DNA from 3 places in the Xylanimonas allomyrinae genome. Region 1 is predicted to be linked to each of the others. Evidence: riboswitches for the same ligand, from Rfam matches in the RefSeq annotation. Region 1 holds a riboswitch; each other region holds the start of a gene.
What was found. Region 1 has a riboswitch for S-adenosylmethionine ahead of ET495_RS16770 (hypothetical protein). Riboswitches for the same ligand answer to the same signal wherever they lie in the genome.

Region 1 (9,543 bases):
CGGCGAACCGGCGCGCTGGTCGCTGTGACGAAGCGCAGGCGGCCGAGGGCGCGAGCGAGGTCGTATCGAGCCACGCGGCCGTCGTTCGCGGCCAGGCGGATCGGGAGGTCGGCGGGTTGCAGGCGAGCGTCCTCGCCTGGGCCGGCCCGGCACGTCGAACGGCAGCCAGACCCTCCCGGGCACGCCGGGCCGGAGGCCGCACGCGGTCGAGGCCCGCTCGGCGAGAGGCGACGTGGCGTACCTGGCACCGGGCGCCTGGCGCTCACCGGTCAGAGCGCGGCGACCCGCACCCCGAACACCTCGCGCAGCGCCCGCCTGGCCGCGTGGAATCCCGGCATCCCGTGCACGCCCGGGCCGGGCGGTGTCGACGCCGAGCACAGGTAGACCCCGCCCGCCGCGCGGTAGGGGTTCGCCCGCAGGGCCGGGCGGGCGATCATCTGCCACATCGTCACGGCACCGGCGGCGATGTCGCCGCCGACGTAGTTCTGGTTGTGGTCCGCCATCTGCGCGGCCGGGACGCACCGCGCAGCCACGACGACGTCGCGGAACCCGGGCGCGAAGCGCTCGATCTGGGCGGTCACGGCCTCCGTGACGTCGACGTCGGAGCCGGCGGGAACGTGCGCGTACGTCCACAGGGGCCGCAGGCCGTTCACCTCCCGCCCCGGATCGACCACCGACGGGTCGCTGACCAGCATCATCGGCCGCGCGGCATGCCGTCCGGCGGCGACCTCGGCCTCGGCCTCGGCCATTTCCTCACGCGTCCCGCCCACATGCACGGTGCCCGCCTGCGCGATCGCCCCGACGCCCTCGGGATCGGCCCAGGGCACCGGGCCGTCCAGCACGAAGTCGACCTTGGCGGCCGCGTCGCCATACCGGAGCCGTCGCAGCGCCGCACGCGCGGCTGCGGGGACCTCGTCGCCGAGGACGTCGAGGAGCGTGCGCGGCGTCGTGTCGAACAGGTACGCCCGGGCCATGGGGAGATCGGCCCGCGACCGCACCCGGACCCCGGTGACGACGTCGCCGCCGTGGGCGCGCAAGTCGCGCACGAGCGCGTCGGCGATGGCCTGGGAGCCGCCGCGCGGGATGGCCCAGCCGGAACCGGCGTGCGCGAGGGACGCCAGGAGCAGCGCGGTCCCGGCCCCGGCGAGCGAAGGAAGCGGCGTGATCGAGTGCGCGGCGACGCCGGTCAGCAGCGCGGCGGCGCCGGGCGTCCGCCAGCGCCTGCCCCAGGCGGGGGTGCCCTGTTCGAGCACACCCAGCCCGAACCGCGCGGCACCGAGCAACGCCCCGGGCGAACCCAGCCCGGGCGGTATCGACCGCTTGTCACCCATCCCGACGGCGGTCACGGCCTCCCACTGCGTCGACGCCACCCCGACGAGCGACCTCCAGGCATCGCCGTCGGCGCCCAGTCCCTCGACCGTCCGCGCAAGCGACCGGTACGCGGCCGCAGGCGACCGGCCGTCGAGCGGCTGCGCGTACGAGACCTCCGGGGTGAGCAGGGTGACGCCGTGCGCGGCGAGGTCGAACGCGCGGAAGAACGGCGACGCCCACGCCATCGGGTGCACCGCCGAGCACACGTCGTGCACGACGCCCGGCGCGAGCCCGAGATCGAGAGTGCGCGCCCCGCCGCCGACCGTGTCCTGCGCCTCGAGCACCGTCACGCGCACTCCGGCACGCGCGAGCGTCACGGCCGCGGCGAGGCCACCGGGCCCCGAGCCGACGACGACGGCGTCCTCCACGTCCAGCTCCCTCGCTCCCGGGTGGCCGCACGGGCGTCGCGCCGTGAGCCGCTGCACCGAGACTAGAGGATCCGCCCAGCGGTGGGCCGCCGCCACCAGGACGGACCAGGACCGCCGGACCCCGGCGGTGGGCGCGGCTGCTAGATTGCCTGCGTCCCAATGATGGAGACCAGATGCGTTCGCTCGATGCGCGGCAACGTCGCCGCGCCAGGTACGTCACCTACGGCATGCTCGCCGTGCTCGCTGTCGCGGCCGTCGCGAACCTTGAGCTGTGGCCCCTCACGTCGTTCCGGCTGTTCAGCGACGTGCGCACGGGGACGGGCGCCACGTACCAGCTCGTCGCGGTGGCCCCCGACGGCACCCGCACCGTCGTCCCCACGAACCGCCAGCTGGTCGCGAAGCTGGCCCGGGCCGCCCCCGACGCCGTCGCCGCCCAGGTCGACGCGTGGCTCGACGACGCGGGCATCGCGCCCGACGCCGTCGACGTCGTCGCGCTGGAACGCTACACATGGGAGCTCGACCCCGAGACGCTGACCGCCCATGAGACGAGCCGCGACGTCGTGCTGGAGGTCGAACCGTGAGGGCCGGAGCGCGCGGGCCGCTCGCCGATCTGAAGCGCCGCCTCGACGGTGCGCTCGTCGCCCCGGGCGAGGCACGCACCGCGCGTTGGGTGCACGCGGGCGTCGCCGCCGTCGTCGGCTGGCGCCTCGCGGCGCGCGACTGGACCGTGCTCGCAGACCGGGCGCCCGACCTGCGGACGCACACCAACCTGCTGGGCTGGGTCCCGGACCTGCCCGCGGCGGGACTCGTCGCGGTCCAGGTGGTCGGGGTGCTGGCCGCCGCGGCCGCCGTGGCGCGGTGGCGGCCACGGCTCGCCTTCACCGTCGCGTGGGCGTGCTACCTGGTGCTGTGCGGGCTGTGGTCGAGTTCCGGCAAGGTCATGCACAACGACGTGCTCACCGTGTGGGTGGGAGCCGTGTGGCTCTTCGCCGGTCCGCCTGGCCGCGGAGTGCCACCGGCCGAACGGGCGGTGCGCTGGGGGTGGCCGCCCCGCGCGAGCCTCGCCGTGCTGGGCGGCATCTACTTCCTCACGGGCTTCCAGAAGCTCGTCCACAGCGGGCCGCACTGGGCCTACTCCGACAACATGCGCTGGGTGCTGCTGGAGGGCGCGCACTCCTCGCCCTTCGGGGCGGCGTTCCCGCAGGCCATCGCGAACCTGCCGGTGGTTCCGCAGCTGCTCGCGAGCGGCGCGCTGCTGCTCGAGCTGGCCTCCCCGTTCCTGCTGTACGGACGGTGGACGCGGGCGCCGTTCGCGCTGGCCGTCGCGGCGATGCACACCAGCATCTGGGCCTGCCTGGGGCTGGACTACTCGGCGTGGGTGCTCACCGCGGCCGCCGTGGCGCTGCCCACGGGCCTCGCGCCATGGGTGGCCCTGCGGACGAGTCGCGCGGGCGGCCGCCTCGCACGGCCGACGAGTCCACCACGCCCGGCGTGACAGCCCCGAGGCTCGGCTGCTGCCTCTACCGTGCGCGGAGCAGGCCGGCGGCCGGCCCGGCCTGGCGGCCTCACACCTGACAGGCCGGGCCCTCGCCGCTACCCGCGGACGTCGAGCTGACGCACTCGCGCCGAGGCCGCTGTGACCGCCCGCCTCGCCCGCTTCGCGCGGGCGATCGCGTCATCGAGGTCCCGCAGCGCCCGCTTGCGATGCTCGCGCTGGATGTGTGCGACCAGCCACGCCCCGAGCGAGGCGACGTCGGCCAGCACTGCGGCGCGCGGCGCGTGCTCCTGCGGGGACAGCGCCTGCAGCCACTCGCCGTAGCGGCGCACCCGATCCGCCGCCCCCGGCTCGATCAGCCCCCGCAGGTGCAGGTCCTCGACGTCGACCAGCTCGACCGGCGGCTGCCCGAGGCGGCGCGACTCCTCCAGCCGCACGATGCCCAGCGCCCGCGCCTGGACGAACACCGGCCGCAGCCGCGCCGCCCGAAACGCGCGCGCCGCCCGGATCCGCTCGAACCGCGGACCCTCGGGGGCGTCCACCCCGAGCACCAGCACCCCGTCGTGCCTCCCGGCCCGGATCGGGTCGCTCAGCCCGGCCAGCTGTGTGACGTGCACGGCGAGGGCATCGCACTCGGGGCAGGTGGTGCGGTGGGCCGAGAGCGTCGTGCGCGGCGTGCTGCCCACCAGGCACGCCGTGCACAGCTCGCCCGAGCCGATCGCATACGCGCCCTGGTCGCCGAGTCTCGCCACGGTCGCCTCGTCCGGGCGCCACAGCAGCACCCCGTCCGGGCGCAGCAACATCAGGTCCGTCATCTCAGTCTCCTTTCGCGCTTCCCGTCACGGTCGTGACGGGCCGGTCTTCCTCCAGGGGCACCGTGCGCGAGTGCGCGGTTGCCGGACCAGCACGCGGAGGGCGTATCGCTGATCGCTCTTGACCTGTTCCGGAACCTACCAGACAGGCACCGACAAAGGCGCGCCGATAGCCTGCCCGAGTGACGAAGCCCCTGTTGATGGTCGACGTGGACGGGTTCGTCCTCCTGGTCGCCCACGACGCCACGCTCGACGACCAGCTCCTAGCGGACCTTGCGAGTGCGCGCACAGCGGGGTTCGACGCGCATCTCGCCACCGCCCACGAGCACCACCGCGCTCGGCACCCGTGGGAGACATCGGGTCTCCGGGAGCGGTCCGCCGCGATCCACTCCGCGGCTGACGTCGGATACCGCAAGGCCGATCACCGGTTCTACGACGCCGTGCAACGCAGAACGGGACGGGCGCCGGGCCTGCACTGCCTCGTCGACGGCAGTCAGGCGAACGTCGACGCTGCCCGCGCGGCAGGCTGGCGCGCGTTCCGGTGGCGTCCGACGTCGCGGCTCGCCGACGTGCTCCGCAACCTCGACGACGCTCGGGGCGCGCCGGGGTTCGTCCGTTTCGAGAGCCCCACGCCCAACTCCCGTGGCCGCCACGTCGGGGTGTTCGGCCTCGCCAACAGGCTTGCGCACGACGGGGCGCTGGCGCCCGACGACTGGGCGTGGTGGCGCCACTCCAACGACTGGTGCAACGCGGCCTATCCGGACCCGTCCACGGTCGACCCGCAGGTCTACGACCACGCGGTCAACCCGGGAGCGACGGCGTGGTTCAGGCCCTCGGCTGTCCACCTCATCGACAAGACGCGCGAGTATCTGGACCTTCTCGACCGGTACGGCGTCCCGTGGACCGAACGACGTTCTGCCGCGCCCGGCCGAGTCGTCTACGCCGACGACGGCCAGGTCGTCGTCGTTCCGGGCGAGTCCGATGACTGACCGACCGGAGATCGTGTGCCTGTGCGGCTCGACGCGGTTCGCCGAGGAGTTCCGCCGGATCAACCTCGACCTGACGCTCGGCGGGTCGATCGTCGTCGCCCCGGGCGTGTTCGCTCACGCGGGCGACCGGATGACCGACGAGCAGAAGGCCGCGCTCGACGCGCTGCACCTCGCGAAGATCGACCTTGCTGACCGCGTTCTCGTGGTCAACCCCGGCGGGTACATCGGAGAGTCCACGCGACGCGAGATCGGCTACGCCCACCAGACCGGAAAGCCGGTCGAGTACACCGACCCGCCCGGCGGACCCAGTCCCACCGGTAGCCGCTCCGGGAAGTAGGCGCGCAGCGGAGCGGGCGACACGCCACCGCCAAGCGGCCGGTCCCCGGAGCCACTTCACTCTCACAGACACCCGGAACGCGTGCAGCCCTACTTGCCGGTCCCGGACCTCCAAGCGAGGACGTCGAAAATCCGGAGCGTCGAGATGTCCGGCAGGCCCGCCTCGTCTCCGAGACTGCGGAGCCACTGCGCGTTCTCCCGCCCGTTGTCCGTCAGCCACAGGTGCAGTGGCGCCCAGACCAGCCCATGCTCGTCCTGGACCTGCGCACGGACGAATGAGTCGATGATCGGGACGAGGTGAGGGCGCTTGCGGGCGAGCATCTTGGTCGCCTTCGTCTCCCCGACGTCAGGGATGCTCCGGTCGCGGAGCGCCCAGTAGAGCTTCGTCGCAGGCCACTCCGGGTCCAGAATCTGCTCGGTCGTCAGGTTCTCGAACGTGTCGGTCTTCGAGACATCCGCGAGGAGGGCGCTGAGTTTCTCGCGCTCGGTCTCCAGGATCGCGATCGCGCTGTCACCGCTGATCGTCACGCCGAGCATCGTCGTCGCGATCAGGTCGTCAGCGGTGATGACGTCAGCGACTGCCTCACGGTCGCCTCCGCCGGCGAACCGCTCGAACCGCCGCCCGGAGAAAGGCTGGGCCCCTTCGGCGAAGTAACCGGCCACCATCCGGAGCGCCTGGTCTCTCCCGGCCGGCTCCAAGAGCTCCTTGAGCGGGCCCTTCGGGACGAACGGACGGATGTCGCCGGGCCTTCCCTGGCTCATCGCGCCCCTCCTTCGTTGAGTAGTGACAGAAACTCGTCGCGCAGGCGCACGTCGTCCGGGCCGAGCCCGTCGAGCACCTCCTGCATCCGCACGCTCGACTGGCGGACCACCCCGCGCTCACCGTTGGTGATCAGCGGGCGCGAGTAGTCGACGAAGCCCGGGTCGACCGCCTCCGTCCAACGCGGCTCGCCCTCGTTGGCCAGCCAGGCGGACGGCCCGAACTTGATCTGCAGGGCGTAGCCGCCACTCATCCCTCGCCAGCCTTCCGGGTGCGCGACCTCGGAGATGCCCAGGTTGACCGTCCACTCGTAGCCGCCCTGGAACCGGGCGGTGGCGTCGTCGAACACGGCCTGCCCCAGGGCCTGGTTGAGCTGCGGCACCAGGACCTTGACCGCGAAGGCCCGCAGCCGGCCCTTGACGGCCTGCAGCAGCTCACGGCTCTCGGTGAAACGTTCGCGCGCCTGCTGAGCCAGGTCGGTCGCGAACTCCTCCCCGGCGACGCCGATGGGTCGTCGCCCGTACCGCTCCGCCTCGCCCGTGGCGCACATCGCCACCACGAAGTCGAGCACCGCGCCGTCGTCCATCCGACCTCTCCCCTTGACGTACTTCCGGTACATCTGGTCGATGAACGCGTGCTGCTCCGGGTGCTCGCGCGCGTAGTCCTCACCGACCTCGCGCCGCAGCCGCTCCAGCAACGTCCCGTAGGTGAGGACGACGGCATCCTCCCATCCGTCGACCAGCAATCCCTTGTCCTCGTCCCGGCACAACAGCACGACGACGCTCGCCCGCCCATCGCGGCCGCCGAACGCCCGGTAACCGTCGTAGGAGTGCCCATGTCCGTCGGAGGTGTAGTAGTTCTCCACGACGATCCGCGCGGCATTGTTCTCCAGCACCAGGTCGGCGATGTCCGCCACGCCCGACACCGACGTGTCGACCTCCTGCCGCACCAGGTACGGCGCCTCGACCGGGAAGACCGTCGCGCCGGCCAACGCCCGGTTGACCTCGTCGACGAAGATCCGCACGAACGCGTCGCCCAGCCGGTGCGTGCCGCCCGCCTCCAGCAGCCACCCGAACACGTTCGACAACTGCTTCTCGTGCCGCCCGTGACGCATCACGTCGAAGACGTTGAACTCCGCCTCCAGCGACCGGCTCAGGACGGGCAACAACCGTGTCACCAGGTCCTCGGCCATGATCCCTCCGTCGGTGTCGCGTCCCTCGATGCTAGTGGTCAACTGCTTTGCTGACCGACGAAGTGTCGTCCGCTCCTTGCCGCGCCAGGGGATTTGGTGAACCCGGCGGAGAAGCCGGGTTGCGCCGACGCGCAGGGTCCGCGCGCCTCGCCTCGTCGCTGCCCGCTCTGGAGACACCGCCTGGTCAGAGCGCCCCCGGACCAGCGCCACGGCGATCGCCAGCAACCGCACACCCGCGGTCCGCGGTGCTCCGCCGTCTCGAACCGGCATCTGGCAAGCAGTCGCACCGCCTCGGCCCACCGGCCCAGGTCTGGCACGTCGGCCGCTTCCGCGCCCCCGCGACCAGGGCACAGGCGCGGTGGTCTCCGTCGCGGCCTGACCGAGGATCTCGTGACCGCGTTGCGGCTCGTCGCGGGCGTCCCGCTCACGAAACCCTTCGCTGACTGCGGACGCCCACCGGCGCGATCCCCGGATCGCCCCTCCGCGAGAGCGGTGATGCGGGGATCACCTCGATCGTCATCCCACCGAGAGCCGCACTTGGAGCACCGCGGGCGCCGGTCGGAGCATGTCGGCCGTGCGGACCCCGGAACCGCACGCTGCAGTGCCGAGGCCGTGGCCTGCGACGTCAACGTTCAGGTGCAACGCTCCGTCGGAGCGGAGCTCGTGCGGGTGGGCGGCCGCGTCGATCGCCTGGTCGGACCAGGGCCGAGCGGTGAGGATGAACCCCTCCTGCGGCCGCCCGTCGAGCGTGACCTTGCCCGGGGTGATCGTCAGCGGGCCGTGCGCGAGGTGGAGTACTGCACGTGTGACGCCGCGGCGGGCACCGTTCTCCTGGGGGTGCAGGTACGGCGTCTGGAGCGCGTGCACGGTGTGCTGCCAGCGGCCCACGAGGGCAGCACGGGTCGAGTCGGCGTACGACTCCCCCGGGCCGTGTCCGACCCAGTCGACGAGCACCGCCGCGGCATCCTGCTGTTCGAGGGTGAGCAGCCAGCCGAGCCGCGGAAGGGATCCCGGCCACTGCCCTTCGGGCGTCATCCGGATGGTGACGTCGGCGGTCGCAGTGTCGACGGCGCGCCACTCGGTGCAAACGGCCAGGCCGCAGTCGGTCCCGGCCCCGGCGACGCGCGCCTCGATGACCAGGGCATCGCCGTCGAGCCGGACGGACCGGATGGACTCGTGGAGTCGGTGGAGGCCGGCGTTGCGCCAGTCATCGGCGTCACTGGTCTGCGAGGACGAGCCGACCGCCCTGTCGTTGTCGGTGGGAGCTCGCCAGGCATCGACTCGGGCCTCGCGGACGGTGGTGTCACCGATGGCGATCACCCGCCCGCGGGAGTCGATTCGCACCGGACCGACCACGTAGCCGCATACGGCCTCGGTCACCGCGCCTGACGCCGCGGAAAGCGCCGCAGACGGGTTCAGAAGCACCTGACCGGCACCGAGTTCGGAAGACACGGCCCAGGGGGGTGCCGCGCCCGCGCGCCACGCGGCACGCAGCACGAACCAGGTCCCCGGGGCGGCGTCCTTGGCCCGCTCGCCGAACACGTCGGCCGGCGTCACGACGTGTCTCTCGCTCGGGGCAAGCACCGGCACGGCAGCGTCGGCAGAGGCCACGACGTCGCCGGCGGTGACGAGCTCTGCGTGGAAGACCACGTCAGCGGTCGAGCGGAAGGCCCATCGGTTGCGCACCACGAGGCCGCCGTCTCGCTCGCGCACACCCATCGGGGCGTACACGGCGGCGAGCTCAGTCAACCCCGGCGAGGGCGTGCGGTCGGGAAATGACAGGCCGTCGGCGATGAACGCTCCGTCGTGCAGTTCCTCACCGAAGTCGCCGCCGTACCCGTGGAACTCGGTGGCTTCGGCGTCCACGGTGGCGATCCCGTGATCCTTCCACTCCCACACGAACCCCCCGGCGAATCGGGGGTGGTTGTCGATCAGGTCCACGTGGTCGGTCAGGCCGCCCGGGCCGTTGCCCATGGCGTGCGAGTACTCGCACAGCAGGAACGGCTGGGAGCGGCGCCGGGCCGCGTTGGCGTCATCGGCCAGCACCCGGGCACGGTCGACGTTCCACTCGCTGACCGAGGTGTTCGGGTAGATGCGCTCATACTCTTCGGCGGGTGCGTCCTCGCCGCGGACGATCCATTCGATCTCGGCGAGGTCGGGGTACATGCGCGAATACACGTCGACATTCGCGCAGGACCAGTCGCCCTCGTAGTGGATCGG
Region 2 (9,543 bases), 1.2 Mb from region 1:
GCACCGCGGGGTCGCGCAGCACCACCTCGCCGCGGGTCGCGGGTCGGCCGTTGCGCTCCTCGACCTCGACGACGACGGCGTCGAACGTCTGGCCCACGCGCGCGCCCAGCAGCGCGGCCTCGACGACGTCGACGCACGAGCGCTCGAAGGACGACGCGACGCGGCCCGTCGTGCTCATGGTGCGCGGCAGGCCGGGCAGCGCGTCGGCGACCCAGCGCGGCACGTCGCGCCCGCCCGAGTGGGCGAGGCACACCTCGATGCCGTAGCGGTCCACGAGGCGGCGCAACGGCGCGGTGACGTGCGCGTACTCGGCGGCGATGGCGGCGTGGCGGGCCCCGCCCTCGGCGGCCGAGGCGCCGTCCGGGAGCCGTACCGTCGTGCCGTCCTCGCCGGGCACGCCGAACGCGAGGTAGCCCGCGCCGCGGAACAGCGTGGTGGCCTCGTTGAGGAACGCCGCGTGCGTGGGGCGGCGCGACTCGAGCCGGTGCAGCAGCTCGGCGTACGGCAGGTCGTCGGGCCAGTCGATGCCCAGCGCGACGGCGGTGCGGCGCAGGCGGGCCAGGTCGCGCGGGTCGGCGGGCGGCAGCGTGCGGAAGATGCCGACTCCGGCCTCGCGCATCATGCGCGCCGCCGCGATGCCGGTCAGCAGCGAGATCTGCGCGTTCCAGCCCTCGACGGGCAGGGTGCGGCGGAAGGCCAGGGCGAACGAGCCGTCGGGCCGCTCGACGACCTCCTGCTCGGGCACGTCGAGCGACACGCCGCCGCGGTCTCGCTCGCGCGCCTGGCGCAGCCGGCCGACGTCGGCGAGGAGCTGGAGCGGCTCGGGCGCGGTGCCGTCGTCGAGCGCGGACTGTGCCTCGCCGTAGGTGAGGCGGGCGCGCGAGCGCACGAGCGCGCGCGCCACGGTCGCCGAGGTGAGCTCGCCGTGGGCGTCGAGGCCGATCGTCCACAGGGCTGCGGGGCGGTCCTCTCCGGGCAGGAGGCTCGCCGCGCCCTCGGACAGCACGGGCGGGTGCAGCGGCGTGCGCGTGTCGGGGCCGTAGACCGTGGTGCCGCGGCGGTGGACCTCGCGGTCCAGCCGGCTTCCCGGCGTCACGAAGGCGGCGACGTCGGCGATGGCGTAGCGCACGATGTACCCGTCGCCCGACGAGGCCACGTGGACGGCCTGGTCGAGGTCCATCGAGCCTGGCGGGTCGATGGTGACGAAGTCCACGTCACGGCGGTCCTGCCGGTCGCGGGTGACGTCACGGGCCGCGGCGGCGCGCGCCTCGTCGTTGACCGCGAGCGAGAACATCGCGGGGAGGCCGAGCTCCGCTCGCAGCGCTGCGAGCGCGGCCCGCACCTCGTCGGAGGAGGTCGAGGCGAGGCTGAGGTGTCGGGAAGGCACGTCTCGACAGTAGGGCCGCGCACCGACGTCGGCGCGCCGACGCGGCCGCTGCACGGGTGGGTCGTGCCGCGCGCGCCCGCTCGCTCGACGACGATCAGCGGGTCTACTATGGTCTGACCACATTCCTGCCACGCCGAGAAGCAGAGGCCGTCGTGTCCGAAGTCCTGACCATCGCCAGCACCGTCTCGCCGACCGCCGTCGTCGACGAGATGGTCGCATCCGGGGCCTACAAGGCCGCGCGGCCCGCCCGCAAGATCATGGTGCAGGCGATCCTCGCCTCGTTCGTCTTCGGAGCCGTGACCCTGCTCGCGGGCACCGTAGCCACGCAGACCGGCATCACCTTCACCGGGGCGCTCGTCTTCCCCATGGCACTGGTCATCGTCATCCTGCTCGGGCTCGAACTGGTGACCTCGACCATGGGGCTCGTACCCCTCGCCTGGTGGCGCGGTCAGGCGCGCGGCGTCGACGTGTTCCGGGCGATCGGCTGGGCCCTGCTCGGCCACATCATCGGCTGCGGAATCTTCGCGGTCGTCGCCTGGGCCACGGTCACCGAGATGGGCCACACCATGGACGCGCCCGTCGCCGAGTGGATCCGGAACCTCGCCGAGCACAAGACCCTCGGATACCAGGCGCTCGGCGCCGGCGCCGGCCTCGGTCTCGTGTTCCTGCGCGCGATCCTGTGCAACTGGCTCGTCTCGCTCGGTGCCGTCATGGGCATGACGGCACGCACCACGGGCGCCAAGATCGCCGCGATCTGGCTGCCCATCACGCTGTTCTTCGGGCTCCAGTGGGAGCACTCGGTCGTCAACCTCTTCGTCATCCCCGCGGGCATGCTCATGGGTGCGGACATCTCGTTCTCCGACTGGTGGCTGTGGAACGAGATCCCCGTCATCCTCGGCAACCTCGTGGGTGCGGCGACGCTCACCGGAGCGGGCCTGTGGCTCGCGCACCACGGCACGCTGCCGTGGAACCGCCGCGACGCCGTCGACGCACCGCACTGACGTCGGCGGGACCACGCGTCCCGCACCGCGGGCATCCCGCATCGTGAGACTCATCACCCTGAGGGTGGACGTCCTCGCACGGCAGCCGTCAACTACTGCCAGGTCACGAGTCCCAGCGCCAAGTCCCGGCTCGCTGGGCAGCAACCCCAAGCCACGACGGGGTGCTCCGGGAGATGACCTGGCCGCCGGCCGCCCACGGGCGAGTCGCCGCGCGGCAAGCGTGCGACCACGAGGAGCCCACGATGCCCACACCCTCGTCCCCCACGACCCCGGTCGTCGTCCTCTCCGGCAACCCACGTGCCGGGTCACGAACCCTGACGGCCGCACAGGCCGTCGCCACCCGCCTCGCCACCCGGCTCGGCATCGGAACTGACGACACCCTCGACACCATCGAGCTGGCCGACCTCGCCGGCGAGATCCTCGCCCCCGCCCACCCGGCCGCCGACGCCGCCCGGCACCGCCTCGCCCAGGCGACGCTCGCCGTCGTCGCCACCCCCGTCTACAAGGCCTCCTACACCGGCCTGCTCAAGGCGTTCCTCGACCTGTACGGGCCCGACGGCCTCGCCGGCGTCGTCGTCGTCCCCGTCGTCGTCTCGGGCAACCCCGCCCACCAGCTCGCCGGGGAGGTCCACCTGCGGCCCCTGCTCGTCGAGCTCGGCGCCGTCGTGCCGACCCGCACGTTCGCCGTCACCGAGGCCCAGCTCGCCGACCTCGACACCGTCGCCGACGACTGGGTCGCAGCCAACGCCCCGCGCTCGAACGCGCGCTCGGCGCGGCGCTCGTGGGGTCGACGCGATGACCACCGAGAACCTCACCACGCTCGAGGTCCTGCTCGCCGAGCAGGACGAGCCGCAGCTCACGGCCGCGGCGTTCAAGGACGTCTTCCGCCGCCACCCGGCCGGCGTCGCCGTCGTCGCCCTGCGGCACGGCGACCAGCCCGTGGGCTTCACCGCGACGTCCGTGATCTCGGTGTCGGCCCAGCCGCCGCTGTTCGCGTTCTCGCTCGCGTCCTCGTCGTCGTCGTGGCCCGCCGTCAGCGCGGCGCAGACCCTCGCCGTGTCCTTCCTCGCCGACCACCAGGGCGACGTCTCGGCCCGCTTCGCGACCAGCGGCATCGACCGGTTCGCGGCCGGCGGCTGGACCGCGCTGCCCACCGGCGAGCCCGTGATCGACGGCGCCGTCTCCTGGATCCGGGCGCGCATCGTGCAACGCACACCCGTCGGCGACAGCTACCTCGTCTCGCTGCGCGCACTCGACGCCGGCACCACACAGGCCCCGCCGCTCGTCTACCGCGACCGGTCCTACCACCGCCTGAGCCACGGCACGGCGAGCTGATGACCGCCCTCGCGGAAACCGGCACGGACGTCCTCGACGCCGCGCCCTGGTCGTCCCTCACGGGGGCGCACGCGCACCTCGCCGAGGGCAACGAGCTCGTGCTGCGCTACCCCGCCGACGTCTCGCCCTTCGCCGCGGTGCGGTCCTGGGACGAGCCCGAGGTGTTCGCGGCGATCCTCGCCGTCGTCGGCCCCGGTGCGTCGTTCCCCGCGCCGCCCGACGACGTCGCGCTCCCGCCCGGGTGGGCGCGCGAGCCGCACCTTCCCGGCGTGCAGCTCGTCGAGACCGACGCGCTGCGGGCCCGCACCCGGCCGGACGACGAGGCCGTGGTGCTGGGCGCCGACGACGTGCCCGAGATGCTCGACCTCGTCGAACGCTCGCGCCCCGGACCCTTCCTGCCGCGCACCTACCTGCTGGGCCGCTACGTCGGCATCCGGCGCGACGGGCTCCTCGTGGCCATGGCGGGCGAACGCCTGCGCCCCACCGGGTGGACCGAGATCAGCGCCGTCACGACCGACCCCCGCCACCGGGGCCGCGGGCTCGCGACCCGGCTCGTGCTCGACGTCGCCCACCACATCCACGCGCGCGGCGACCGTGCGCTCCTGCACGCCGCCGCCTCCAACACCGGCGCCATCCGCCTCTACCAGACCCTCGGCTTCACGCTGCGCAGGACGACCGGCTTCGGGTCCGTGCGCACACCCGAGGCATAGGAGACATCATGACCATCCCCTTCTTCGTCGGCCTCGACGTCGACGGCGCGGGCGCCCACCCCGCGGCCGCCACGGCGTCCGGTCAGGCCCCCGCCGACCTGCTCTCGGGCGCACGACTCGCCCGCTCCGTGCGACAGGCCGAGAACGCCGGCGTCACGTTCGTGACCTTCACCGACGCCCTGCTGCCCGCCGTGACCGGCCACGCGTCGTCCGGACGGCTCGACGCCGTGACACGCGCCGCGTTCGTCGCACGCACGACGACGGCGATCGGCCTCGTGCCGCAGGTGCCCACCACGTACCCCGAGCCGTTCCACGTCGCCGCACAGCTCGCGTCCCTCGACCACGCCGCCGCGGGGCGCGGCGGGTGGCTCGCGGGCGTGACCCGCACGCCCGAGACCGCCGCCGCCTACGGCCGCGCGGCCGTGGACGACGTCGAGCGTGAGGCGCGCGACGTCGTCCAGGTCGTGCGCGACCTGTGGGACACGTGGGAGGACGACGCCGTGATCCGCGACGTCGCCACCGGACGCTACGTCGACCGCGACCGCATCCACTACCCGCGGTTCGAGGGCGCCAGCTTCTCGGTGACCGGCCCCCTCATCACGCCGCGACCGCCGCAGGGCCAGCTCGTGGTGCTCGCCGCCGCGGGTGACGTCGCGCCCGGCTCGCGCGAGCCGCTCGTCGACGTCGCGCTCGTCGGCGGGACCGGAGCCGCCGACGCGACGGCGGCGGCGCTGGAGTCGCGGGCACGGCCCGCCGGCTCCGCGCTTGGCACCGCAGGACCGGACACGTCGCAGCGAGGCACGGCCCAGGCCTCCGATGCGCGCGCCGTCGACGGCCGTGCGCCGCGCGCGGGCGTCGAGGTCGAGGTGGTGCTCGACGCCGACGGGCGGCGCGCCGCCGACCGGCTGCGCGACCTGGACGCCGCCACACCCGGCGGCGTGCGCTCACCGTGGGGCGCACCCGCACCGTCGGGCACGAGCCCGCTGCGCTACGTCGGCGACGGCGCCGGACTCGTCGCGCTGCTGACCTCGCTGGCCGCGAGCGGTGTGGACGGTGTGCGCCTGCTGCCCGCGGTGCTCGACACCGACCTGCGCGCCCTCGTCCGCGAGGTGCTGCCCGCGCTGCGCGCCGCCCGCGTCGTCGTCCCGCCCCGGCCGGGAGCCACGCTGCGCGAGACGCTCGGCCTGCCGCGACCCGCCAACCGCTACGCACGCGTCGCCTGACGCCCGGCATCGACCCAGGAGCTTCCATGAGCACGCAGCACCCGATCGTCCGCCCCGGCGCCCAGGTCCACTTCGGCGTCTTCTTCCAAGGCGTCAACCACACCACGATCTGGTCCGACCCCGAATCCGGGTCGCAGACCGAGTTCGCATCCTTCGAGCGCGTCGCCCGCACCGCAGAGCGCGGGCTGTTCGACGCGTTCTTCCTCGGCGAGGGCCTGCGGCTGCGCGAGTCGCGCGGCCTGCTCCACGACCTCGACGTCGTCGGGCGCCCCGACGCCATCACCCAGCTCGCCGCGCTGGCCGCCGTCACCGAGCGCATCGGCCTGGTCGCCACGCAGAACACCACGTACAACGACCCCGCAGACCTCGCGCGACGCCTGCAGAGCCTCGACGTGCTCTCGGGCGGGCGAGCCGCGTGGAACGTCGTGACGACCGACAACGCGTGGACCGGGGCGAACTTCCGTCGCGGCGGGTACCTCGACCACGCCGACCGCTACGAGCGCGCCGCCGCCGTGCTCGCCACCGCGCGTCGCATCTGGGACGCGTTCCCCGACGCCGGCACCCCCGGGACCGTCGCGCGCGTCACGGCATCCGCCGCCGACCTGCGCACACCGCTCGACGCCGTCATCGACCCGACGACGCCGCGCAGCCCACAGGGCCACCCGGTGATCTTCCAGGCGGGCGACTCCCCCGCCGGGCGCGACTTCGCCGCCGCCAACGCCGACGTTATCTTCTCCGCACACGGATCGGTGCTGACCGACGCGCTCGACTTCGCCGCCGACGTACGCCGGCGCGTCGTCGCCGCCGGACGCCCCGAGGACGACCTCAAGATCTTCCCCGGCACCTCGATCATCGTGGGCGACACCCCCGACGAGGCCGAGGAAAGGGCTCGCTGGGTCCGCACCCAGCAGGTCACCCCGGCCACCGCGCTGTCCATCGTCGGCAACATCTGGGGCGAAGACCTGTCGGCCTACGACCCCGACGGGCCCCTGCCCGCACACGACCCCGTCGTCGAGGAGCTCGGCGGCGAGCGCGGGTCGGCCACCACGGGCGCGCGCACCCGTGAGATCGCGCAGCGCTGGCGTGCGATCGCCGAGACCGAAGGACTGTCGATCCGCCAGCTCGTCATCCGCAACAGCGGAGAACGCGGGTTCGTCGGCACACCCGGCTCCGTGGCCGAGGACCTGACGCGCTGGGTGCGGACGGGAGCCGTCGACGGGTTCAACATCAGCCCGTGGATCGTGCCCAGCGGACTCGACGACATCGTCGACCGCGTGGTGCCCGAGCTCCAGGAGCGCGGTGCGTACCGGACGGCGTACGAGGGCACGACGCTGCGCGAGCACGTGGGGCTGCGCGAGCCGCTGCCGTGGCGCACGGAGCGACGAGACGAGCCGCGCGAGAGCGGGGCACGCGCGGGTGCAGGGCAGGAGGGAGAGGCGGCGGAGTCGGCGGCGTGACGGCGTGACGGTGTGGCGGCGTGACGGTGTGACGGCGCGACGGCGCGACAGCGCGACAGCGCGACAGCGCGACAGCGCGACAGCGCGACAGCGCGACAGCGCGACAGCGCGACAGCGCGACAGCGCGACAGCGCGACAGCGCGACAGCGCGACAGCGCGACAGCGCGACAGCGCGACAGCGCGACAGCGCGACAGCGCGACAGAGCGACAGCGCGACAGCGCGACAGCGCGACAGCGCGACAGCGCGACAGCGCGACAGCGTGGGCGGCATGACGGAGCAGCAGCGTGACGGCGCGGGGACGCGGGGACGCGGGGACGCGGGGACGCGCATGGTGACGCGGCACGCGGCAGACGCCCGCGCGGCACGTCAGAACGGCGGGTCGCCCCAGTCGGGTGGTTCGTCGCCGGGGTCGGGTGTCCGGTGCACCGTCGCGGGCACCGGGTCGGGCCGGGTGACGTAGGTGCGGCCCGTCGGGGTGGTCCACGTCAGCGTGCCGTCACCGACGGCGGACTGACTCACCGTGAAGCGTGACTGGTGCTTCAGCACGTGGTGCCGGCGGCACAGTTCGGCGAGATTGCCCGCATGCGTGCCGCCGCCGTCGGCGCGGGCGATCGTGTGGTCCGCGTCGGCGGCCGACGCCGGGCGCGCGCACCCGGGGAACCGGCAGGTGACGTCCCGCACCTTGAGGTAGTGACGCAGATCGGCGGGCGGGCGATACGACGAGGAGCCGACAGCCAGCACCGCTCCGTTCTCGGGGTGGGTCAGCAGGCGGGTGAACGACGTCGCAAGACCGGCGAGCTCGCGCGCCGTCTCCGGGTCGATGGGCACGCTGCCGTCGAGCATCGCGGGCTCGTCCGCGCGGCCCAGCAGCGTCAGCACGGGGACCGTGACGTAGATCTTCGGGCGCACCGAGCGCGCGACGGTGGCGAGCGAGAACCCGGTGCGGCCGAACGGCTCCGACCCGGCGCGTGTGCCGTCGTCGTCGGCCCCGACCGCGTCCCCGCCGTCGAGGTCGGCCCCGGCGCCCGAGGCGCCGCCCTGGCGCGACCCCGCGCATGCCGCCACGGAGGCAGCCGAGGCGAGGTCCAGGGTGCCGTCGTCGAGCAGGAGCGCGCACGCCACGTCGGCCCGGAGCTGGGCCAGCGTCCGAGCATCGCCATCGGCACGCGCGGCGCGGCCCACGGTCTCGATCCGGTCGCCGATCGCATGCACAGCAGGCGCCGGGGCGCACAGGGTCAGATAGGCCATGCCGTCTGCGGCACGGTCGATCCAGACGCCTCGCTTGGTCGCGGCCTCGGCGTGACGGACCTCGGCCGGCGTCGCGTGCACGGACTCGCGCACCCTTCGGACGGTCCTCGCAAACCGCTGCGGACTCTGACGGGCGGCGTGGTGCGCGACAAGCTCGTCGAGGCGGGCCGCGGCGGACAGGTCCAGCTCGGCCACGGCGTCGGCCACCTTCGTGGCATTGCGCCACGCGACTCGCCCGGCCAGCGCACCAGCCAGGGTCTGCGGTGCCCGTTCCACGAGCGCCTGCGCACACCCCGCGCGCACGGCGACCGCGTGCTCGTCCTGATGGATCGCCAGCGCGATCTCGGAGACGACGGCGCGGCGGGCGAGGTCACCGCGCCGAACGGCGCCCGCCGCGCGCACCTGGGAGTCGCCGTCGTCGAGCACCACCGCCTCGGCGCGCAGCGCCTGCCGACGCGCACGCTCGAGCAGCAGCGCCTCGACCGCCTCCCAGGCGTTCACCTGCGCCCGCGCTGCGGCGACGGCGTCAAGCGTCGCGTCCAGGTCGTCGATCCCGACGGCACCGCGCACGTCCACCAGCGCGGCCGCGTCTGCCGGCAACCCCCGGGCGTCGCTGCCCGCACCGAGCGGGTCGATCGGAGCCCGCCCGAGCAGTGCGTCGACCAGGTCCGGCTGGTCCCACAACCTCGACGCCAACGACCCGTCGTCCGCGATCCCGGCGCGCGCCAGCGCCGCCGCACGCTGCCTGACCAGGTCGCGGAACGACGCCCGCTCCTCGTCCTGGTGTGCACGGAGCGCGTCGGCGCGGAGCACGTCGGCGCGGAGCGCGTCGGCGCTGAGCACGTCGGCGCGGAGCGCGTCGGCGCTGAGCACGTCGGCTCCAGGGCTCGCGCCCACCGGCCGCTCGTTCGCCGTGCTCGGCGCCGTGTCGATCATGCCGTCATGATATCGAACATATGTTCGACATGCGAGGTCTGTGCGCGAACACGTCATCACGACACAGGTGCGTTCACCCGCATCACCGACCGCACGCCGACGGGCGCGCACGCCGCAACCACGCGGCTGCACCCGCGCGCGCCTCAACCGCTCGACTGAACCACGCGGACACCCCGACGCCGGAGGCGCTCGCCGGCGAGATCGGCGCCGTCGGCGCCGGAAGGCGCAAGGACGTCGTCACCAAG
Region 3 (9,543 bases), 1.2 Mb from region 1:
TCTACCACGTGACGGCGGTCGAGCTCATCCCCAAGACCCAGCTGCCGTCGGTGGCGCGCCTGTGGGAGCCGCAGCCTGGGCGCCTCGTGCTCGTGACCTGCTTGCAGCGCGCTGCCGGGCGCTCGCTGAAGAATCTGGTGGTCGAGGCCACCTTGGCAGAGTGATCCCGCGCCCCCCGTCCCTGCGACCGCGCCGGTGGACCGGCGGCGGAGCGTGCCTGGCCGTGCTGGCGCTCGCCGCGGTGCCGGCCGTGCTGCCGGCCGCGGCGAGTGCCGGGGAGGGCGGGGAGGATCCCCTCGAAGTGACGGTGTCGGCCCGTGTCGACGGCGCCGGCACCGCCGTCGTCGCGAGCGCGGACGACGAGATCCGCTTCGACGTCGTGGTGACGAACCGCGGGTCCGACCCGGTGCGGGGGTTGCGCGTCGAGAGCCGGCCGGAGCTGGCCCTCGGCCGGCTCGGGGCCGCGACGGCGTGCGGTTCCGCCGCCCTCGGTCACGGTGAGTCGACGCGGTGCACCGTGGGGTACGACGTCGCGCAGGCCGATCTCGACAACGGTGTCGTGGTCGTGCGGTTCGCCGCCGCGGGTGCGGGCGCGGAGGCCGAGTCCGTCGCGGCCGTCGAGGCGCGCCAGGTGCCGTCGCTGGCCGTGCGGACGACGGCAGCGGTCCTGGACCGGCCCGGGCACGCCGGCGAGGGCGCACGGGTGGAGTTCGCCGTGGCCGTCACGGCCGACGGCAACGTCACGCTGCGCCGTCTTGCCGCCCGGCTCCAGGTGACGGCGGGGGCGCGCGTCGTCGACGTGGACGCCCCGTGCGACGCCGCGGTGCTGGCGCCGGGCGAGGACACGCGGTGCGTCGGGGTCGTGGACGTCGAGCCTCCGCTCGGCGACCCGCTGACCGTCCGGGGCGCCGGGGTCGTGCTGGCCGAGGGCCCCGCAGGGGTCGAGCCGGTCGAGGGCCGGGCGTCCGAGGCCGTCGTCGGGCTTGCCGCGAGCGTGCCCACGCCCGCGGCGGCGTCCGCGACCCCGACCCCGCAGGACGGCGCGGTCGCGGGGACGGGCGGGCACGCAGTGGCCGGGCGCGCGTGGCCGGCCGCGCTCGGCAGCCCGGCGGCCGTGCTCGCCGTGCTCGCCGTGTTGGTCGGGCTGGTCGGGCTGGTCGGGCTGGTCGCGCGGCGCGGTCGGCCCAGGCGCGACGCCGGCCCGTCTCGATGCGTCACGGTCGCGGCCCCGATGCCTCCGGGGGAAAGACTGCGACGTGACGGCGTCCAGGCTCCGCCCCCTGGGCGCGCGGACCGCAGACGGGAGAGAGTGTCGTGAAGCCGTTCCGTCAGGCCAGGGTTCCTGCCTGGGGCATTCGCTCCGCGCGCGGTCGCCGCGCGTGGCGTGCGGCGAGCATGGCTGCAGCGCTGCTGCTGGCCACCGGCACGCTCGCCTCGTCGGTGGCGCTGCCGCCCGACGTGCCCCGCCTCGGGCTGTCCCTCAACGTCGCGCACGCGAGCGAAGAGGGCGCGACCTCCGTGGTCGACGTCGTCGACCCCGAGGTCCTGTGGTCGATCTCGCAGGTCCTGTCGGTCGTCGATCGTGCGGAGCGGTCGGGCCGCGCGGCCGGGGTCACGATCACCCCGGCCGCCCAGCAGTCCGCGAGCGAGCTCGGCGTGCTCCTGGCGACGTACCTCGACCAGCATGCCGCCGACCTGGACGCCCTGCCCACGCCGGCCGACCCGAGCGGGCTGACCAGCACCCTCCTGTCGAGCGCTGCGCGGGCCGACGCCACCGAGCCGGGTGGCGACGAGGCCGAGGTCACGTTCGAGGTCCTCTTCGCGGCCGCCCTGCGCCTGGCGGACATGCTCGACCCGTCACGCGCCTATGAGGGCACGGTCGTCGAGGTCAGCGGCGACGACGCCGCGGGGGACGGCTCGCTCGCCGCGAGCCTGCGCGAGGTCGTCTCGCGGTACGGCAACTCGACGTCGGGCTACAGCAACGGCCGCATCCCGGCCGACGTGCTGTGCCCGCTGCCGTTCGCCCCCGGGCAGCGCCTGCGCTGCGACGCCGCGGCGCAGCTCGTCGCGCTCGACGCGGCGTTCGCGGAGCAGTTCGGCGCGCACCTCGCGGTCACCGACTCCTACCGGTCGATCGAGTCGCAGATCCGTCTGCGGCAGACGAAGCCTGCTCTCGCCGCGACGCCCGGCTACTCCAACCACGGGTGGGGCCTGGCCGTCGACCTGGGGGCCCCGGTGAGCTCCGGCCTCGGTGACGAGTACCGCTGGCTGCGGCTTCACGGACCCGACTACGGGTGGGACAACCCGTCGTGGGCACGGCTCGACGGTTCCAAGCCCGAACCCTGGCACTTCGAGTTCTTCGCGGCCGGCCCCGTGCCGAACCGTGCGCTCTCGGAGGACGAGATCGCCGCTCTCAACGGCACGCAGGGTACGACGAAGGGCGGCACGAAGGGCAGGCCGGGCGCCAAGGCCCCCGCGCCCGGGTCGACGAACGGCACGACCACCACGGGGCTCGCGTCCGACACGGGGACGTCTCCGGTGGGGCAGGCCCCTGCGGGCACGCCCGACGCGCCGGCGACCGGGTCGGAGCCCCCTGCGGCAACCGACTCCGGCCTGCCCGGCACGGCGTCGCCCACACCGTCGCCTGCACCGTCACCCACACCGTCACCTGCGTCCCCGTCCCCGTCGCCGTCGCCGTCGCCGTCGGCCGCTCCGCGCACGCCGTCGCCATCTGCGCCGACGCCGGCTTCCCCGACGCCGGCTTCCCCGACGCCGGCTTCCCCGACGCCGGCTTCCCCGACGCCCGCGCCGTCACCGGGCAAGACCGAGCCGGCGCCCGCGCCGCCGTCGCCGCCCGCGACCTCCGCACCCTCCGCGACGCCTCGTCCCCCTGCGACCTCAGAACCCGCGCCGTCGCCGTCGCCGTCGGCGCCGGGGAAGGAGCCTTCCCCCGCCGCGACCTCGGTGCCGGCTCCCGTCCCCTCCCCGGGCGGGCAGCGTCCCGACGACGTGCCGGCCGCCGGGATCGCCGGCGCCCTCGCGGCCCTGCCTGCCGGGCCCGCCCAGGTCACGTCGACGGGTCGGCGGCGTCGCGCGTGCCGTTAGGAGCGCCGGACCTGCCGGACTGGTCGGCAAGCGGACGGCGCCGCGGTCCCGTCGACCCTCCGCGGCGGCGGCCCGCGTCGATCGTCGTGGTCCGCGAGCTCGCGGCCGAGGAGGAGGACACCCTCCTCGCGGAGCTGATCCGCAGCGGTGTGCTCTCGCCGGACGAGGGGCGGCTCCTGGCCTCGCTGCGCGCGTTCGCTGACGTCAGGTGCCCGGCGTCCCGGCTGTCGGGACTGCTCGGCCCAGCGGTTGACGTCCACGCCTTCGGCACGGCAACCTGACGCCAGGTCATGAGCGCCAGCGCGAAGCCCCGGCTCGCTGGCCGGCAACCCTCCCCTCGCGGCGGGGTGCCCCGGGTGACGACCTGGCCGCACGGTTCGGTGCGGCAAGCGCGGGGAGAACACGCTCCCCGGCGACGCCGAGGAGGACGCATGACCACGCTCACCGTGACACCCACCACCGCCCGGGTCGACGACGTCGCACCGGTCCTGCCGGTCGTCGGCGGGTCGACGCTCGTGCCGCTGGTCGACGGGCGCCAGGTCCCGTACGCCAACCTCGACGTCGCCGCGTCCGCGCCCGCGCTGGTGGCCGTGGCCGAGCGCGTCGAGCGGGTGCTGCCCCTGTACGCGAGCGTGCACCGCGGGGCCGGGTATCTGTCGCAGGTCTCGACGGCGCTGTACGAGCAGGCCCGCCGCACCGTCGGACGGCTCGTCGACGCGCGCGACGACGACCTGACGATCATCACGCGCAACACCACCGACTCGCTCAACCTGCTCGCCGGCTGCGTGCCCGCCGACCCGGCGACCGGCGAGCCCGGCCGTGTGCTGGTGCTCGACGTCGAGCACCACGCCAACCTGCTGCCGTGGCAGCGCGACACCGAGGCGACGGTGCTCACGGGTGCCCGCAGCGTCGCCGCGACGCTCGACGAGCTGCGCACCGAGCTCGAGGACGCAGCGCGCTCCGGGGCGCCGTACGCCCTGGTCGCGGTCACCGGCGCCTCCAACGTCACGGGCGAGGCGCTCCCGGTGGGTGCCGTCGTCGAGGCGGCGCACGCCGTCGGCGCACGCGTCGCGCTCGACGGCGCCCAGCTCGTGCCGCACCGCCGCTTCTCGCTGGCGCGCAGCGGCGTCGACTACGTGGCGTTCTCGGGCCACAAGACGTACGCGCCCTACGGCGCGGGAGCGCTGGTAGGTCGCCGTGACTGGCTCGACGCCGGCACGCCGTACCTCGCGGGCGGCGGGGCGGTGCGCCGGGTGCGCGTCACCGACACGAGCTGGCACGAGGGCCCCGCGCGGCACGAGGCCGGGTCGCCCAACGTGATCGGCGCGGTGGCGATCGCGGCCGCCGCCGACGCGCTCGGCGCGCTCGACCCCGGCGTGCTCCAGCGGCACGAGGCGACGCTGCGGGCCCGGCTCGTGACGGGGCTCGAGGCCATCGAGCGTGTCCGGGTGGTCCGCGCCTGGGACGACGCCGTCGACCCGGTCGGCGTGGTCACGTTCACCGTCGTGGGCTACGACCCGGGGCTCGTGGCGACCTACCTGTCGGCCGAGCACGGCATCGGCGTGCGCGACGGCCGCTTCTGCGCGCACCCGCTGCTGGGCCGCCTGGGCTTCGACGCGGGGGCGGTGCGCGCGTCGGTCGGCGTCGGCACGCCGGGCTCCGACGTCGAGCGGCTGCTCGCCGCGGTGCGCGCGCTCGTCGCCGACGGTCCGCAGGCGCGCTACGACGTCGTCGACGGGCTGTGGGTCGTGGTCGACGACCCGCGCCCGGTGCCCGACGGGCTGGGCCTCGACGCCCTGCTGGCGACGGCGGCGACGACCACCGACGCCTTCGGGTGCGTCACGTACTGAGGCGAGTCCGGGGGCACCTCATGGGCACCTCCGGGGGCGCCGTCACCACGTCGGCGACGACCACCGACGCCTTCGGGTGCGTCACGTACTGAGGCGAGTCCGGGGGCACCTCATGGGCACCTCCGGGGGCACCGTCACCACGTCGGCGGCCGCCGGTCGGGCCGGCGCAACGCCCCCTCGAGCTGCGCGGCCAGCGCGAGCAGCGCGTGCTCGCCCCCCGGCCGCCCGACGAGCTGCACGCCCATGGGCATGCCCGCGGGCGCCGACGCCGTCGGCTCCGTCCACTGCACGGGAAGCGTGATCGCGGGCAGGCCGGCCACGTTGACCATCGCCGTGTACGGCGTGAACAGGCACTGCTGCTCGAAGTTGCGCTCCGGGTCGGCCGGGTCGAACCACCCGAGCGGGGGCGGCACCATGCCGAGGGCGGGCAGCACGACGGCGTCGTAGGGCGCCAGCCGCGCCACCGTCGCGCGCTCGAACGCGGTCAGCGCGCGCAGCGCGTCGACCAGCTCGCGGGCCCCGACCTTGCGGCCCACCCCGACCAGCCACTGCGTCAGCGGCTCGAGCAGCGCGAGGCGTTCCGGGTCGTCGATCGGCAGGGCCGCCGCACCCGCCATCCACAGCGTGCGGAAGGCGGGCGCGTAGGCGGCGTCGGGCTGCCAGGCGACCTCCTCGACGTCATGACCCAGGCCCGCGAGCGCCGCGACCCCCGCCGCGTGCGCGGCGAGCGCCTCGGGCTCGGGAGCGATGTCGTAGAAGCCCTCCCAGGCGCTGAACCGGCTGACGCCGAGCCGGAACCGGGTCGTGCGGCCGGGGCCGCCGCGGACCTCGCCGTCGAGGGCCGCCGCCAGGTACGACCACCGCGGCCCGACGGCCTGCCCGAGCGTGTAGGGGCGTGCCGCCGCGCCGTCGGGGGTGCGGGTGATGAGCCCTTCGAGCAGCAGCGCGGCATCGGCCGTGGTGCGCGCGAGGGGCCCGTTCACCACGAGCCCGCCCGGGCCGTCGAGGCCGCCTCCCGCGGCCAGCAGGCCCCGGCTCGGCTTGAGCCCGACGAGCCCGCACGCCGCGGCGGGGATGCGGATGGACCCGCCGCCGTCGGACCCGGGCGCGAACGGCAGCATCCCGGCGGCGACGGCCACGGCCGCGCCGCCGCTCGACCCGCCCGCGGTGCGCGTCGGGTCCCACGGGTTGCGCGCGGGCGGCCCCGCGAGCAGCTCGGTGTACGCGGGGAAGCCGAGCTCCGGTGCGGCGGTCTTGCCCAGGCTGATCGTGCCGACCGCGTCGAGCTGCGCGACGACGTCGGCGCTGACGGCGGGCACCCAGGCGTGGGTGCCCGCGAAGGCCCGCGACCCGAAGCCGGTGGGCACGCCCGCACGGTCCCACAGGTCCTTGTCGCCCGAGGGCAGGCCCCACAGCACCTGCTCGTCGACGGGGTCGCCCGGGTCGCCCAGCGCGTCGCCGACCTCGCGCTCGCGCTGCAGCTCGTGCGCGCGAGCGCGGGCCCGGTCCGGTGTCACGGTCGCGAAGGCTCCGAGGGCGGGGTTGCGCTCGGCGACGCGGCCCAGGTAGTGCTCGGTCAGCTCGACGGGGGACACGCTCCCGCCGAGCAGCAGCTCGCGCAGCTCGACGGCGGAACGTTCGTGCAGGTCGGTCACGAGGTCACCCCATCACGGTCCGGAACTGCCGAACATGGTGCTGTACGGCACGGTCTCCTCGGGGGCGGGCGCCTGGATGGTCACGGGCTCGTTGACCTTGGAGATCACGCTGGTCACTGTCATCGTCTTCCCCTCGCCCGAGGGTGCCATGGTGACCGCCACCCGGCGCGGGAGGTTGTCCTTGTCGAGCGCGTACACGACCGTCATCTCCCCGGCCGAGGAGAGCGCGCTCTCCTCGAGCCCGAGGGCGCCGTGGTTCACCTTGGACGGGTCGACCGTCATCGTGTAGAGCGTGACGTCGGTGCCGTCGACGACGTCCGTGCCCGTCGACTCGAACGACGTGACACCGGCCATGTACCCCTCCACCTGCGCGGCGAGGTCGTCGGCTCCGGCGCCTTCCAGCATCCGCGAGAAGCCGTCGTCGCCGGCGAGCTCGGCCTTGGTCATGTGCAGGTACTTGCCTCCCGACAGGTCGCCCAGCGAGATGAACACTTCGCCGCCGGTCATGATCACCTCCGTCTTGCCGCCCGCCGTGGACATCGTCATGTGCATCTCCGGCGTCTTGCCGGCCAGGTTGATGTCGGCGCTGATCGGGGTCTCGCCGAACCCTGCGGAGTCGAACACGTTGCCGGCGAACGTCATCTCCTGGTGCATCGAGGTCATGCCCTCCACCGAGGCGACGACCGCCCCGACGAAGTTCTCCTGGCTCAGGGTGGCGCTCTGTGTCGCCGCGGGCGGGTCTTGGCCCCCGGCCTGACCGGGCGCGCAGGAGGCGAGCGTGAGCGCTGTCGCAGCAGCCAGGCACAGTGTCCCGAGGCGACCGGTCGTCGCGCTGGGGGCTCGAAGGTGCTTCATCGTCGGTTCCCTTCGGTCGTGTCGAGCCGCGGCCCTCGGGTGACGGGCACGCGGTACGCCGCGTCCCGTCGGCGGTGACGCGTGGGACGCGGCGGTTCTTCGACACTAGCGAGCGCCCTTCCGGCGGTTCGTGACGGACGTCACAGCAGCGGGCGGACCTCCTGCCCCAGCCAGGACGCGACCTCCTGCGGGGCCCCGTCGAGGGGGATGGCCGCGATCGTCGTCGCCCCGGCCTCGGCCCAGGCGCGCAGCCGGTCGGCGCACGCCTGCGCGCCGCGGGCGCGTGACCCGGGCGGCACCGCGACGAAGGCGACGACGGCGAACGCGTCCGTGCGCCCCGCGGCCGCCCGGCCCTCCTCGACCAGGGCCAACGCGTCCCGCACCCCCGACGGCGTCGTACCGCCGGTGAGCACGACGCCGTCGGCGACCTCGCCGGCCAGTCGCAGCGTGCGCGGCCCCTGACCCGCCATCAGCACGGGTGGCGGTGCCGCGGGCGGCCAGTCGAGCGCGACGTCGTCGAGCGTGACGTACCGGCCGCCGACGGTCAGGCGCTGCCCGTGCAGCAGGCCGTGCAGGGCGTCGGCGTGCTCGCGCAGCAGGGTGAGCGGGGAGGCCGGCCGGGCACCGATCTGCGCCATCCAGTCCTGGACGCCGTGGCCGATGCCGGGCACGAGCCGTCCCGGGAACATGCCGTCGAGCGTGGCGAGCTCCATGGCCGTCAACGCCACGTTCCGCAGCGGGACGGGCAGGATCCCGATGCCGACGCGCAGTCGGCGGGTCGCCCCGAGGATCGCGCCCGCCGCCGCGACCCCCGACTCCTTGAAGCAGTCCTCCCAGAGCCACAGCTCGTCGAGCCCGGCCGACTCTGCCGCCCGCGCGAGCGGCAGGAACCGTGCCGGGGCGAGATCCGGCGTCGCGATGCACCCGAGCGTGACCATGCGCCGACCTTAGGAGCAGGCACCGACGGGCGCGTGATGAAATGCGCGCGTGATCCACGACCTCGTCCTGACCGGCCACGGCGTGCGCCTCGAACCGCTGACGCCCGCCCACGCCCCCGCCTTCGACGCGATCGTCGACGACGACCTGTGGTTCTGCATGGGCTCGCCCCGCCCGCAGGGCCTCGCGCAGTGGCAGGCGTGGGTGGGCAGCCAGGTGGCGGACCCCGCACGGCTCGCCTTCGCCGTCGTGAGCGCGGGCGACGCCGCCGACCGCGACGGGCGCCCGCGCCCCGACGGCGAGGTGCGCGGGTCGACCTCGTTCTACGACCTGCACCGGGCGCACCGCCGCGTCGAGATCGGCACGACGTTCTCCGCGCGCCGCTGGTGGGGAACGTCGAACAACCCCGCGTGCAAGCTGCTGCTCCTCACGCACGCGTTCGAGACGTGGGGGCTCCAGCGGGTCGCCCTGCGCGCCGACGCCCGCAACACCCGCTCGCGGTCCGCGATCACGCGGCTGGGCGCGACGCCCGAGGGCGTGCTGCGCAAGCACCGCCTGGCCGCCGACGGCAGCCCGGGCGACACCGCGTACTACTCGATCCTCGACGACGAGTGGCCCCGCGTCCGGTCCGGCCTGCAGGCCCGGCTCGTCGCCTGACCCGGTGCTGAGCCCGTCACCGAACCCATCACCGAACCCGTCACCGAACCCGCCACCGAGCCCGTCACCGAGCCCGTCACCGAGCCCGTCACGGGCCCGTCACTGAACCCGTCACCGAACGCGGCAGCGAGCCCAGCATCGAGCCCGTCACGGAGCCCGTCACCGAGCCCGGCACCGAACCCCGGTGCGCAGGGACCCAGGCCCCGGCGCGCGGGGACCTAAGCCCCGACGCGCCGGGACCTGGGCCCCGGCCCGTCGCGCCGCTACAGCGGCGTGACCTCGCCCTGGAAGTGCCGCAGCCGCCGCGTCGAGGCCCAGCCCAGATACGTGTGGCCCGAGTCGGCGGGCCTGATCGCCACGTCCACCGTGCCCGGCAGCAGCACCGGCTTGGCGAACTCGACCGTCCACCGGTAGGTCGCGCCGCGTGACGGCCCGACCTCCGCGAGCGCGCGCGCCGCCGTGTACATGCCGTGCGCGATCGCCCG

Region 2: another riboswitch for S-adenosylmethionine. It lies ahead of ET495_RS11415 (NADPH-dependent FMN reductase); the one in region 1 lies ahead of ET495_RS16770 (hypothetical protein).
Region 3: another riboswitch for S-adenosylmethionine. It lies ahead of ET495_RS11610 (aminotransferase class V-fold PLP-dependent enzyme); the one in region 1 lies ahead of ET495_RS16770 (hypothetical protein).

The regions. Positions count from the first base shown of each region.
Region 1 covers NZ_CP035495.1:3,705,263-3,714,805, reverse strand. The annotation lists gene ET495_RS16785 (phytoene desaturase family protein) at 270-1,745, opposite strand; gene ET495_RS16780 (hypothetical protein) at 1,913-2,320, shown strand; gene ET495_RS16775 (hypothetical protein) at 2,317-3,234, shown strand; gene ET495_RS16770 (hypothetical protein) at 3,333-4,049, opposite strand; SAM riboswitch class IV at 4,059-4,173, opposite strand; gene ET495_RS19040 (HAD family hydrolase) at 4,229-5,035, shown strand; gene ET495_RS16760 (hypothetical protein) at 5,028-5,372, shown strand; gene ET495_RS16755 (DUF6308 family protein) at 5,462-6,133, opposite strand; gene ET495_RS16750 (PD-(D/E)XK nuclease family protein) at 6,130-7,323, opposite strand; gene ET495_RS16745 (glycoside hydrolase family 2 TIM barrel-domain containing protein) at 7,840-9,543, opposite strand, start outside.
Region 2 covers NZ_CP035495.1:2,487,462-2,497,004, forward strand. The annotation lists gene ET495_RS11405 (RNB domain-containing ribonuclease) at 1-1,387, opposite strand, end outside; gene ET495_RS11410 (formate/nitrite transporter family protein) at 1,540-2,388, shown strand; SAM riboswitch class IV at 2,490-2,615, shown strand; partial or broken gene ET495_RS11415 (NADPH-dependent FMN reductase) at 2,631-3,026, shown strand; gene ET495_RS11420 (flavin reductase family protein) at 3,184-3,723, shown strand; gene ET495_RS11425 (GNAT family N-acetyltransferase) at 3,723-4,433, shown strand; gene ET495_RS11430 (LLM class oxidoreductase) at 4,442-5,656, shown strand; gene ET495_RS11435 (LLM class flavin-dependent oxidoreductase) at 5,683-7,113, shown strand; gene ET495_RS11440 (HNH endonuclease signature motif containing protein) at 7,481-9,298, opposite strand.
Region 3 covers NZ_CP035495.1:2,529,138-2,538,680, reverse strand. The annotation lists gene ET495_RS11630 (class F sortase) at 1-164, shown strand, start outside; gene ET495_RS17725 (DUF7507 domain-containing protein) at 161-1,318, shown strand; gene ET495_RS19185 (M15 family metallopeptidase) at 1,396-3,105, shown strand; gene ET495_RS11615 (hypothetical protein) at 3,096-3,386, shown strand; SAM riboswitch class IV at 3,392-3,503, shown strand; gene ET495_RS11610 (aminotransferase class V-fold PLP-dependent enzyme) at 3,537-4,955, shown strand; gene ET495_RS11605 (amidase) at 5,090-6,610, opposite strand; gene ET495_RS11600 (hypothetical protein) at 6,623-7,465, opposite strand; gene ET495_RS11595 (LLM class flavin-dependent oxidoreductase) at 7,606-8,403, opposite strand; gene ET495_RS11590 (GNAT family N-acetyltransferase) at 8,453-9,058, shown strand; gene ET495_RS11580 (MaoC/PaaZ C-terminal domain-containing protein) at 9,322-9,543, opposite strand, start outside.